3 regions of the Bacillus sp. S10(2024) genome follow, and region 3 is predicted to be linked to each of the others. Evidence: predicted binding sites of a transcription regulator. Region 3 holds the regulator's gene; each other region holds the start of a gene.

Region 1 (4,297 bases), 260 kb from region 3:
CTTCTTCAACTGTTATTTCTTTCCCTTTACCGATCTCCCACGTATCCGCATTATGACAATATTGACAACGTAGTAAACACCCTTGTGTAAAGATGATATAACGAATCCCTGGGCCATCAACAGTACCACAAGACTCAACAGAATGAATTCTTCCTTTTACCATGTTACTTCCTCCTCTATTAAAACAGCTCCCCTCTGTCTTATGAAAAACAGAGGGAAACTTTTTACTTACATGCTTTCGTGCATTGTACGGTTAATAACGTCAATTTGTTGTTCACGAGTTAACTTAATGAAGTTAACAGCGTAACCAGATACACGAATTGTTAATTGTGGATATTTTTCAGGATGTTCCATTGCATCCATTAATGTTTCACGGTTAAATACGTTAATATTTAAGTGATGACCTTCTTTTATAGCATATCCATCTAGCATAGATACTAAGTTGCGAATTTGTACATCTTCTTCTTTTCCAAGCGCTTTTGGAATAATAGAGAATGTATTAGAAATACCATCTCTTGCTTCTTCATATGGTAATTTCGCAACAGATAATAATGATGCTAGTGCACCTTTTGTATCACGTCCGTGCATTGGGTTTGCACCTGGTGCAAATGGTTCGCCAGCACGACGGCCATCTGGTGTGTTACCAGTTTTCTTACCGTATACAACGTTAGATGTAATTGTTAAGATTGACATTGTATGAACAGAGTTACGATATGTTTTATGTTTACGAAGCTTGTTCATAAATGTTTTTACAAGGTTTACTGCCATTTCATCTACACGGTCATCATTGTTACCGTATTTAGGGAAATCTCCTTCGATTTCAAAATCAACCGCAATACCATTTTCATCACGAATTGGTTTTACTTTCGCGTATTTAATTGCACTTAAAGAGTCAGCTACTACAGATAATCCTGCGATACCTGTTGCCATTGTACGAATAATCTCTGTATCATGAAGTGCCATTTCGATACGCTCATAGCTGTATTTATCATGCATGTAATGAATTACATTTAATGTATTTAAGTAAAGACCTGCTAACCATTCCATTGTCACATCAAATTTACGCATAACTTCTTCAAAATCTAATACTTCAGAAGTAATTGGTGCATATTCAGGTGCAACTTGTGCTTTTGACTTTTCGTCTTTACCACCGTTGATCGCATATAATAATGCTTTCGCTAAGTTTGCACGCGCTCCGAAGAATTGCATTTGTTTACCAATTCTCATTGCAGATACACAGCAAGCAATACCGTAGTCATCACCATATTCTGGACGCATAATGTCATCATTTTCATATTGAATTGCAGATGTTTTGATAGACATTTTCGCACAGTAGTTTTTAAAGTTCTCTGGTAATTTTTTAGACCAAAGAACTGTTAAGTTTGGTTCTGGAGCTGGTCCTAAGTTATCTAATGTATGCAAGAAACGGAATGAGTTTTTCGTTACTAATGGACGACCATCAAGTGAAATACCACCGATAGATTCTGTTACCCAAGTTGGATCACCAGAGAATAATTCATTATAATCAGGTGTTCTTGCGAATTTCACAAGACGTAATTTCATAATGAAGTGGTCAACAATTTCTTGTGCTGCTTCTTCTGTTAATGTACCGTTTGCTAAATCTCTTTCAACATAGATATCTAAGAAAGTAGATGTACGGCCAAGACTCATTGCTGCACCATTTTGCTCTTTAATTGCTGCAAGATAACCAAAATATAACCATTGGAATGCTTCTTGTGCATTTGTTGCTGGTTTAGAAATATCAAAACCATGAGAAGCTGCCATTTGTTTTAATTCTTGAAGGGCACGCATTTGCTCAGATAGCTCTTCGCGTAAACGAATTGTCTCTTCGCTCATTACACTGCTCGTTGTATTTAAATCTGCTTTTTTCGCTTCGATTAAACGATCGATACCGTATAATGCAACGCGGCGATAGTCACCGATAATACGACCACGGCCATACGCATCTGGAAGACCTGTAATAACGCCTGATTTACGAGCTGCTCTCATTTCTGGCGTATAAGCATCGAATACACCTTGGTTATGTGTTTTGCGCCAGTCTCTGAAAATACGGCTTAGTTCTTTGTCCATTTCGTATCCGTAAGCTTCACAAGATAGCTCTGCCATACGAACACCACCGAATGGTTGTAATGAACGCTTAAATGGTTTGTCAGTTTGGAAACCAACTACTTTTTCAATATCTTTATTTAAATATCCTGGACCATGTGATGTAATAGTAGAAACAATTTCTGTATCCATGTCAAGGACGCCACCATTGTCACGTTCTTGTGTTGTTAATTCCATTACTTGATCCCAAAGTTGTTTTGTCGCTTCTGTTGCAGCAGCTAAGAAGGAATCATCACCTTCGTAAACGTTTATGTTATTTAAAATGAAGTCGCGAACATCAACCTCTGCTCTCCACTTTTCACCTTTAAAATTTTCCCATGCATTTTTTACATTTTCTAATACTTCAGTCATCCTAATCTCCTCCATTTTTGATTAGTACAGGACTTAGATTTTTTATATAACAGCTCACGTATTTAGGATACTACTTTTTTAAAAAAAGGAACGTTTAAGTTGTGACATGTTTGTGAATAATTGCACAAACCACTATCAGCGTAGTGGAAACCCTGCCTACAAACTTTGTTAAATCAACCCATATTTTAATAATTTCATTTTTTTGGCATTCTAATAAAGGAAACCTTTTCTATAATATAAGATTCGTACTTATCGCAAACTGTAATACTACCTCTTTCTATTCTGTTATAGTTTTTTCGAAACAGAATAGAAAAAAGTGTACCTGTTTCGGTACACCTTCTCCATTATATTTCTCTCTTACGTTCTCCATCATGAAAACCACCTCGAACATCAAGTTCTTCTATCACATATGACATACCTTCTATATGATCCCCAATAATTCGAAGTACAGCAGGGGCATGGCCCCGCACTGCAAAATGTTCTTCCGGACGGATACGATTTAATCGATCTACATCCACACGATGCACGCAGGAAATTAAGAAACCCGCTAATGCCGCCTTTACTTGTGCCACACATGGCGACAATAAAGTATCAAATCCAATATACTCTAAGCAAACCTTACTAAACGCATGCGGTACAGCTACTAGTGAACCTATCCCTAAATCTTTTCGATTGCAAGCTAAGTTTAAAGCATATTTTAGCGCCGTAACAAGGTGTAATGGCGCTCGTAAATCTAAATAATAATTTAAGTCGTTCAATACGACATCTTGTCCGTCCGCAATCGCTTTTGCAAAAGGGTACAAATCTTTTGCAGGTATCACAAAGTCGCCATCAATAAATAGTAAAATGTCCCCTTTAGCCATTTGAGCACCTATAGAACGTCCCACATCATTTCCAAGTCTTTCTTCATACACAATAGTTGTAGCACCGCACCGCTTTGCAATCGCTGCTGTTTGATCATTTGATCCATTAACAATAATGATAATTTCAAGCGGTTCAATTTTACGTGCTTCTTGAATAACCATTGCGATTGTCATTTCTTCATTTTGAACAGGAATGATAATAGAAAGTTGTTTCTCATTATATAAGTTAGATTGAACTCCCCACCCTTTATAATATGACGGCAATGCTTGATTACCAAACTCTCGTAAGGCAAATACAATATCTCTTCTCCTATTTCCATCTGTATATGCCCCTCGGTTATCATAATTAGCCAACCATTCGCCTAATGCTTCTATATGATCCCCTATCATTCTTTGCTCTGCATGTGCAAGTTGATTCCCATATGCTTCATGCTCAGCTGGACGAAACTTATTTGGAGTAATAACATCAATTGCACAATGCCTCTGTATTCGCCATTTTTTCGTTATTAATCGAACATGTGCAACAATTGGATTACATAACGCATCATAACCAATACTTTCAATCGCTTCTTTCGTAATCGCATGCGGTACTGATAAAATAGAGTCAATTTGTAAATCTGCTCGGTTCACTATATCATTTAAAATTTGGCGCCAGACAGTAATGGAATGCGGACGTTGCTTTTTCTTAAATAAATCATCAAAATTATTTAAAATCACGTCTGCTTGTCCATGTAAAATGGGATTGAGAAAAAAACGGAGGCTAGACGAAGAAATAGGAAAATCACCATCTAAAAATAACAAGACTTCCCCCTTAGCAAACTTGGCACCTACCGCACGCCCAACGTCGTTCCCGAGCGCTTCACTACTACTTATGACTATACAATCAAGCTCTTTTGCAATTCGTTCCGAATCATCTGTACATCCATTTGCAACAACAATAACTTCAAGCGGATTCA
Region 2 (4,297 bases), 480 kb from region 3:
CAACGTCATTTTTGTATTATACAACAAAATTTGGCTATTAGGAACACAGTAGAATCTTACATTTTTTGTATTTTGTCCATTATAGCTGACAGTGAAAACTTTAACATTGGTTTATATGCTCGTCAACTAAAAAATATAACAAAATTGGGAAAGAATATGTAGTAGAAGCGAGTATTTTATATTGAGAAAAATATAAAAACATAAATCGAACACTTGTTCTTTTTATGTTTATTTGTTACAATAAAAGCATATGATAAGTAACGTTCCAAGCTAGAATCTACACTATATTGTATGTGTGTGAAGTTTACTTATGTTGTAAATAAGCTGGGTATTATAGAAATAAATATGAAACTTCTATTAGTAAGAGAACATCACTTGCTTATGAAACGCTCTTACTAAATTTCTTTATTTCGTCACAAATTGACCGCAAATCGCGGAAGAATAGCGAGGGGAGATTTCATAATGAAGGGGAATTTTTCAGTTGAGGCGTTTTGGGATAAAGTAAAAAATACAGCAATTAAGGCGGGGCATTCAGTCATTTATGCTAGCTTGTTGCTGTTTTATGTATTACAAAAACGAGATGTTCCAAAACGAGTAAAGCTTGTAATTATTGGTTCTCTTGCGTACTTTATTGCACCGATTGATGCGATTCCTGATTTTGTAGCTGGACTTGGTTATACAGATGACTTAGGTGCATTAACGGCTGCACTCGTACAAGCTGCAATGTATGTCGATGAAGAAGTAAAAGAACAAGCGCGTACAAAATTGGGAGAATGGTTTAGTTCTGAAGTGGATACGTCACTTATCGATCAAAAGTTAGATTCATGAAGTGAAGCGTCTAACGGAAGGAATGGAATATGCCATCAGGAAAAACACACACGAAGATAAACTTAGTTTCTCTTCCTATCGTATTATTTATGCTAGTTTCTTACGGGTTAACAAATTTTGATTTTTTACTTACGTTTGCGATTGGGTTTATTGTTGGGACGTACTTTTTAACGCCGGATTTGGATATTCATAGTGCCGCTTATCGGAAATGGGGATTACTTCGCATCTTTTGGTATCCGTATCAAACTGTGATGCCGCATCGCTCACCGCTTACCCATACCATTATTATTGGTGATTTAATTCGGCTTCTCTACATGCTGCTTGTTTTCTCACCGTTTTTATATGTGTTAAATAAAACGGTGCTAGAGGGAAATTTGCTTGGAATTGCAAAGGAGCATGAAATAGAAATTATCACGTTTGTACTCGGTGTTATAGCTGCTAGTACATTACATATTATAGCGGATGGCGTGAATACAAGGCGAAAAAAGATAATGCGCCGCAAACGGAGAAAAAGAAGATAGTAAAAGCACTTGCATATTGCAAGTGCTTTTATTCTTATAAATAAGAAACTGATTGAAAATGGATTTTTTAGTCAGCTTCTTACGTAAATATATTATCTAGCTGTGACATCTTTCATTGCTTCAGAAACACGATCAACTGCTGCTTTTCCAACATCTTCGACAGTATCAATTGCATTTTGCATCGCATCGCTTGCTGCTTCAATGCCGCGTTTTGTTTTAGTACGTCCTTCATCAATTGCATCTTGATTTCGATTTTGCTCAGACATTTTTTAGTCCTCCTAAAGTTAGTTTTCAACTTTAGTATAAGAAAATATTATTTTGCTATTCATGAATGAACTTTAAATCACAATGTTATCTCGTTTTTTATTGCAGAACATATAATCATATCATATTTGTGAAAAAGTGAACAAAGAAATTGTGAATAAAATTCGAAAAATAGGATTGTAAATAAAGGAAAATATGATAAAGTATAAATATAACATTTGTGAAAACGTTTTCTTGGGGACGTTTTATTTTTTTTTAGGTCTAAAGGTCTGATGACCTGGTGGTCTATTTATATGGTTGTTAGCGAACAGGAGATACTAGAAAGGAAGAGGGACTATGAGCACATGGACACAAATTTATGATCCGCTAGGTAACATTTGGCTTTCGGCAGCAGTTGCAATGATTCCAATTATATTTTTCTTCTTGGCTTTAGCAGTTTTTCGTATGAAAGGCTATGTTGCGGGATTTATTACAGTTGTATTAACAGTTATAATTGCACTTTTCGTTTATAAAATGCCATTTACGATGGCGATGGCAGCAACTGGTTATGGTTTTGCTTATGGATTATGGCCGATTGCATGGATTATCGTTATGTCAGTGTTTTTATACAAAATTTCAGTAAAAACAGGACAGTTTGATATTATTCGTGCATCTGTTCTTTCTATAACAAGTGATCATCGTTTACTTGTTATTTTAATTGGGTTTTCATTCGGTGCGTTTTTAGAGGGGGCAGCTGGGTTTGGTGCACCGGTAGCAATTACAGCTGCGCTTCTTGCGGGACTTGGTTTAAATCCATTATACGCAGCGGGACTTTGTTTAATCGCCAATACAGCGCCGGTAGCGTTTGGGGCTATGGGTATTCCGATTTTAGTAGCTGGTCAAGTAACAGGTATTGATCCTCATAAAGTAGGACAAATGGCTGGGCATCAATTACCGCTTCTATCATTATTTGTTCCATTTTTCATCGTATTCTTAATGGATGGATTAAAAGGTGTGAAGCAAACGTGGCCTGCATTATTGGTAGCAGGCGGCTCGTTCGGGATTACGCAGTTTATTACAGCAACATATCTTGGACCTGAGCTTCCAGACATTACATCAGCATTAGTAAGCTTAGTGAGCTTAGCATTATTCTTAAAAGTATGGCAACCAAAAGAAATTTATCGTTCTGGAAAAGGACAAGAAGAAGCAGCGGCAACGGTAGATGCTGATTCTACAGTGAATTTAGTAGCAGGAAAAGTTTTGAAAGCGTGGTCACCGTTTATTATTTTAACGGTAATGGTTGTTATTTGGAGCCAGAAATTCTTTAAAGATTTATTTGTTCCAGGAGGCGCGCTTGAAAGTTTAGTATTTAAATTTAAAGTTCCGGGTCTGCATAATTTAGTCATGAAGGCAGAGCCAATCGTTAATAAACCAACGCCGTATGAAGCTGTATTGAAGCTTGATATTTTATCAGCAACAGGAACAGCAATTTTAATCGCATGTATCATTACAATGTTTGTTTTAAAAATGAGTCCAAAACAAGCAGTAGCTACATTTAAAGAAACGTTGCAAGAATTAAAAATGCCAATTCTATCAATTGGATTAGTACTTGGTTTTGCATTTATTGCAAATTACTCTGGACTTTCATCGACGTTAGCATTAGCATTAGCAGGAACTGGAAGCTTATTCCCGTTCTTCTCACCATTCCTTGGATGGATTGGGGTATTCTTAACAGGATCAGATACATCTGCAAATGCATTGTTCTCAAACCTACAAGCAATTACAGCGCAGCAAGTAGGTGTGAAGGAAGTATTACTTGTTGCTGCAAATACAACAGGTGGTGTAACGGGTAAAATGATTTCACCGCAATCGATTGCAATTGCATGTGCGGCAGTTGGACTTACTGGGAAAGAATCGGATTTATTCCGTTTCACAGTGAAGCATAGTTTATTCTTTGTAACAATTATTGGTATTATCACATATATTCAAGCTTATTATTTAACGTGGATGATTCCGTAAACAACAACAAGGGGGCCTCTCTTATCATGAGGTCCCCCTTTTTATTATTTCTGATAAGGGAAATGAACAGTTTTAATATGGTATAAATTGAAATGAAAATGTTGATTACGTGCTGTAATAAGTTCAATTTGATTGTCCGTTACTTCCGTTAATTTTCCAACTTTGTAAGCATGTATGCCTAAATCAAGTAATATAATATGTTGTTTTAGTTTTTTCAATTGTTCAGAAAACGTCCGGGCAAGTGTAAGTTTGGAGGCTGCTGGTGATAGTTTTTCTCTTTCTAATCCATAAGGCGTTTCAGCTTCTTGATAAGGAATAAGATATTTTACGTGATGAAATGGAATATATAATGTTTGATAGACAGGTGAGAGAAATACAAAATAGTCATTCATAATATGAGTGACATACCCATGTAAAAAATGTTCGTGTGATAGTGCGAGTTCAATATATTGTCCTTTTGCTACTTGTAGTGTTTTTCGAAGTGAAATTGTAGATTCGGTTGATAATATATCTTGTGGTAGTAAAGATTCTGGAATTGTGAGATTTTCAAAGAGTAAGGATTCTGTGGATGGAGTTAAATGTTGAATGTGTAAACTAGAGATATACATGTATTTTTCTCCATCATACAATACAATAATATCTGAGCCTTTATCAATCATAATTCCTTCAAATGGGAGAAGCGCCCC
Region 3 (4,297 bases):
AATTCTTCCCATTCTTCCATACATGCTTCTAATTGTTCTTGAAGTGTTTGTTTTTTTGCTGTAATATCACTGGCTCTCTCGTAATCAGCGTATACTTCTGGAAGACAAAGTTGTTCCTCTAATGCCGCGATTTGTTCTTCAATTGCTGCAATCTTTTCTTCTAGTTCTTCAATTCTACGCATACGTTGGCGTTCTTGCTTTTTACGTTCTTTTTCTTCGATGTAATTTAATTTTTCTTGTGCCACTTGTTTTTGTACAGGTTTATTTGTTTCTTGGTCTTCAAGTTCAGCGCGTTCGAGCATTTCATTTTTCTTTTCTATATAATAATCGTAATCACCGAGGTATTCCTCAGCTCCACCCTGGGATAACTCAATCACCTTTGTGGCAATGCGATTAATGAAATAGCGGTCATGGGAAACAAATAAAATCGTTCCTGGAAAATCAATAAGCGCATTTTCTAAAATTTCTTTGCTGCTTAAATCTAAATGGTTGGTCGGTTCGTCTAAAATAAGTACATTTGACTTTTGCATCATAAGCTTTGCAAGAGCTAAACGTGCCTTTTGTCCACCGCTTAAAGAAGAAACGGGTTTTAGAACGTCGTCACCAGAAAATAAAAAGTTCCCAAGTACTGTGCGAATCTCTTTTTCTGGTTGCATCGGATAATCATCCCAAAGTTCATCTAATACACGTTTTGATGATGTTAAGTTTGCTTGTTCTTGGTCATAATATCCGATAGAAACGTTAGAACCAAACGAAATAGTACCGTTTAAAGGGCGAAGTTTATCCACAAGAGATTTTAATAAAGTGGATTTTCCGATTCCGTTTGGACCGACTAGCGCAACACTATCACCTCTCGTTAATTGGAAACGAATGTTTTGAATAATTGGCTCATTCTCATAGCCAATTGTCACATCTCTTACTTGTAATACATCATTACCACTTTGTTTATCGATATCAAAGTGGAAAGAAGCGGATTTTGTATCGCCGATTGGTTTGTCCATAAGTTCCATACGATCTAATTGTTTTCGGCGGCTTTGCGCCCGTTTTGTTGTAGACGCACGGGCAATATTCTTTTGGATAAAATCTTGCAATTTTGTTACTTCTTCTTGCTGTTTTTCGTAACGTTTCATCTCTTGTTCATATAGGGCCGCTTTAAGGTCTAAGTATTTACTATAGTTTCCTGTGTACTTTCGACTTTGTTTATTGGAGATTTCATATACTTGTGTGACAAGTCTATCTAGAAAGTACCGATCGTGTGAAACGATTAAAATAGCCCCAGGATAACCTTGTAAATATTGCTCGAGCCACGTTAATGTATCGATATCTAAATGGTTGGTTGGCTCATCGAGAATAAGTAAATCTGGTTTTGTTAATAATAACTTCCCGAGAGCTAAACGAGTCTTTTGTCCACCGCTTAATGTGGAGATTGTCGTTCCGTGTGTTTCGGGAGGAAAACCAAGACCGCTTAAAACAGAACGAATATCAGCTTCGTATTGATAGCCGCCTTCATTTTTATAGTCTAATTGTAGACGATCATATTCTGCTAACAATTTTTCATAAATGGTTTCATTTGTGAAGTTCTCTTCTTTTCCCATTTCTTGTTCTAGTCTGCGGAGTTCTTTCTCCATGCGTTGTAAGTGAAGAAAGACCGTTAGCATTTCATCCCAAATTGTTAATGATGTTTCAAGACCAGTGTGCTGCGCTAAGTAACCGATAGATACATCTTTCGGCTTTATAATTTCGCCGCCGTCATGGGATAATTCTCCGGCAATAATCTTTAATAATGTAGACTTTCCTGCGCCATTACGCCCGACAAGTGCAATACGATCGCGCGTCTGTACTTCTAACTTAATGTTTGAAAGAATCACTTCGGCGGCGAACAACTTGGAAAGGTTATTCACTTGTAGTAAAATCAATGTTTTCACCTCAAATATTTTCTTAACTTTGCCATGATTATATTTCTCAATCATACTAAAAATAGTGTATAGTTGAACATAAATAGAGAAATTCTCTCTCTATTATACAAGGAAAACTATCAATGCTAAACTTCCGTACATGTTTCAATCACTTGAACAGATAGGAAGAGAGGAGGGGGTTGCATGGAGCAGCCTAAAATTCCGCAGGCAACTGCCAAAAGATTGCCTCTATACTATCGATTTATCCAAAACCTATCGTTATCTGGTAAGCAACGCGTATCATCTGCAGAATTAAGTGAAGCGGTGAAAGTGGATTCAGCGACAATTCGAAGAGATTTTTCATATTTTGGGGCATTAGGGAAAAAGGGATATGGCTATAATGTAAATTATTTATTGTCGTTTTTTCGCGAAACACTTGATCAAGACGATGTAACACGTGTAGCATTAATTGGGGTAGGTAATTTAGGTACCGCTTTCTTACATTACAATTTTACGAAAAATAATAATACAAAAATTGAGATGGCATTTGACGTTGATGAAGAGAAAGTTGGAAAAGAAATCGGCGGGATTCCAGTATATCATCTGGATGAGTTAGAAGAGAGACTATCGGGTGATATAAAAGTGGCAATATTAACAGTGCCTGCTTCTGTTGCACAAGCTGTAGCAGATCGCTTATCACATACGAGCATACAAGGTGTTTTAAACTTTACACCTGCTAGGCTAAACATATCAGAACATATTCGAATTCATCATATTGATTTAGCGGTAGAGTTACAAACGCTCGTGTACTTTTTGAAAAATTATCCACAATAAAAACGCAGGAATCTCCTGCGTTTTTATTGTGGATAATTTTTCTGGCTATCTTTTTTCGGTTTAGAAAAAAGAAGGCGAATTGCCAAATTAAAATCAACTGTTGCCATTATGGCAAGTAGTATTGTGTAAAAGTTCCAAATCGTGTCTTTCACACTTGTGATTGCTAAGTATGTAAATATACAACCTAGAAGAAAATACAAAGTTGCCATAACAAATGGTGAATTTCGCATGTTTAAAATCCTCCGATGAATCCTTGCAGTTTTTCAGCTTTTTCTAGATAGGGACGAAGTACGAATGTAATTAACATAACATTTGTATTCATCATAACATGAGCCATAATTGGTACAATAATTCGTTTTGTTTGTACGTATAAAAATGAAAAAACAAGTCCCATGGAAATATACACTAATAAATGTGTAGGGTCAAAATGAATGAGAGCAAATATAAGCGAACTTACGATTGCTGCGATAAAGAAGTTATATCGTTTATATAGTGTGCCAAATAGAATTTTTCTAAATACAATCTCCTCAAGAATAGGAGCAAATATAGATGAAACAATCATAAATAATGGCGCAGCTTTTATAATATCGATAATGTTTTGTGTATTTTCAGATTCTGCTTTAATTTTAAAAACTTGTGTTTCAATTGTGCCAGCAATAACTTGGGCAAATAAAGCAAGAAAAACTCCTAGAATAATCCACCCTATCGTAGCAGGTATGTTTGTTTTTCCGCGATTCCATTTTTCGGATTCTGTATCATTACGGAGTAACACAAGGATGATGATAAGAGCGATAAAGAAGCTAATCAGTCCCCAATGTGCACTTGCCAGTTGAACTTTTTCTTCAAAGGTCCGGTGTCCATTATTGTATACTCCGCTTTTTAAAAGAATCCATCCACCGATTATACCTGATAATTGCATCAAAATATATGTAACAATAACCCACCAATATTGTCTCTTCAATTTCGTAACTCCTTTTTGAATTTTTTGTAAAGAAAAAGGAAAATGCTCTATCCATAGAGAAAACAACTTATGGCATCTTTCTTATTGTAACATAGGAGAAGGTGAAAAAAAGATGGAATCTCTATCATGTGCAAGTTAAAAAACGCCATAGGCCCCTTTCTTTTTAGAGGAGGACGAGAGTAGTTGGCCGTGCTTAGAAGCAGTCAGAGCCTTTTCCTGCCACATACGATGTTTATAAACAAAGGGAGCAAGTAACGGTCATGTTGTATTTTGTATAGCAGTGACTTAATATGTCGGAAAATTAAAATGGATATATGTATCAATGCATCTTCCATTATGTAATTATTAAGTAAGGTATAAACACTTTGGAACAAGTGGAAGAGGGGATAAAATAGTTTTCCGAAAAATTACGATTTTTTCACTTGCAAAAGAAAATGAGATTCTTTATTATAATAAGTGTGTTAGCACTCGAAGTGTTAGAGTGCTAATAAATATAAAATTTACATAATAAATTGAGGAGGTTGTTGTTCATGCTAAAGCCATTAGGTGATCGCGTTATTATTGAACTTGTTCAGGCAGAAGAAAAAACAGCAAGTGGTATCGTACT

Evidence for each region. Region 3 encodes Rex, which represses fermentation and respiration genes when NADH is low (regulators of the CRP and FNR family bind a similar motif). Its sites were predicted from a motif close to TTGTGAAATATTTCACAA; they were not measured.
Region 1: the regulator Rex is predicted to act here: its motif matches at 2,589-2,606, upstream of pflB (formate C-acetyltransferase).
Region 2: the regulator Rex is predicted to act here: its motif matches at 1,742-1,759, upstream of AB1280_RS19280 (lactate permease LctP family transporter).

Annotation. Positions count from the first base shown of each region.
Region 1 covers NZ_JBFLUR010000002.1:3,047,157-3,051,453, forward strand. Annotated here, with positions in the region: gene pflA (pyruvate formate-lyase-activating protein) at 1-163, opposite strand, end outside; gene pflB (formate C-acetyltransferase) at 229-2,478, opposite strand; gene AB1280_RS15540 (glycosyltransferase family 2 protein) at 2,823-4,297, opposite strand, start outside.
Region 2 covers NZ_JBFLUR010000002.1:3,788,643-3,792,939, forward strand. Annotated here, with positions in the region: gene AB1280_RS19265 (YkvA family protein) at 463-828, shown strand; gene AB1280_RS19270 (metal-binding protein) at 858-1,349, shown strand; gene AB1280_RS19275 (hypothetical protein) at 1,442-1,615, opposite strand; gene AB1280_RS19280 (lactate permease LctP family transporter) at 1,950-3,611, shown strand; gene AB1280_RS19285 (DUF2642 domain-containing protein) at 3,656-4,297, opposite strand, start outside.
Region 3 covers NZ_JBFLUR010000002.1:3,306,191-3,310,487, reverse strand. Annotated here, with positions in the region: gene AB1280_RS16690 (ATP-binding cassette domain-containing protein) at 1-1,916, opposite strand, end outside; gene AB1280_RS16685 (redox-sensing transcriptional repressor Rex) at 2,100-2,729, shown strand; gene AB1280_RS16680 (YdiK family protein) at 2,753-2,959, opposite strand; gene AB1280_RS16675 (CPBP family intramembrane glutamic endopeptidase) at 2,962-3,690, opposite strand; gene groES (co-chaperone GroES) at 4,221-4,297, shown strand, end outside.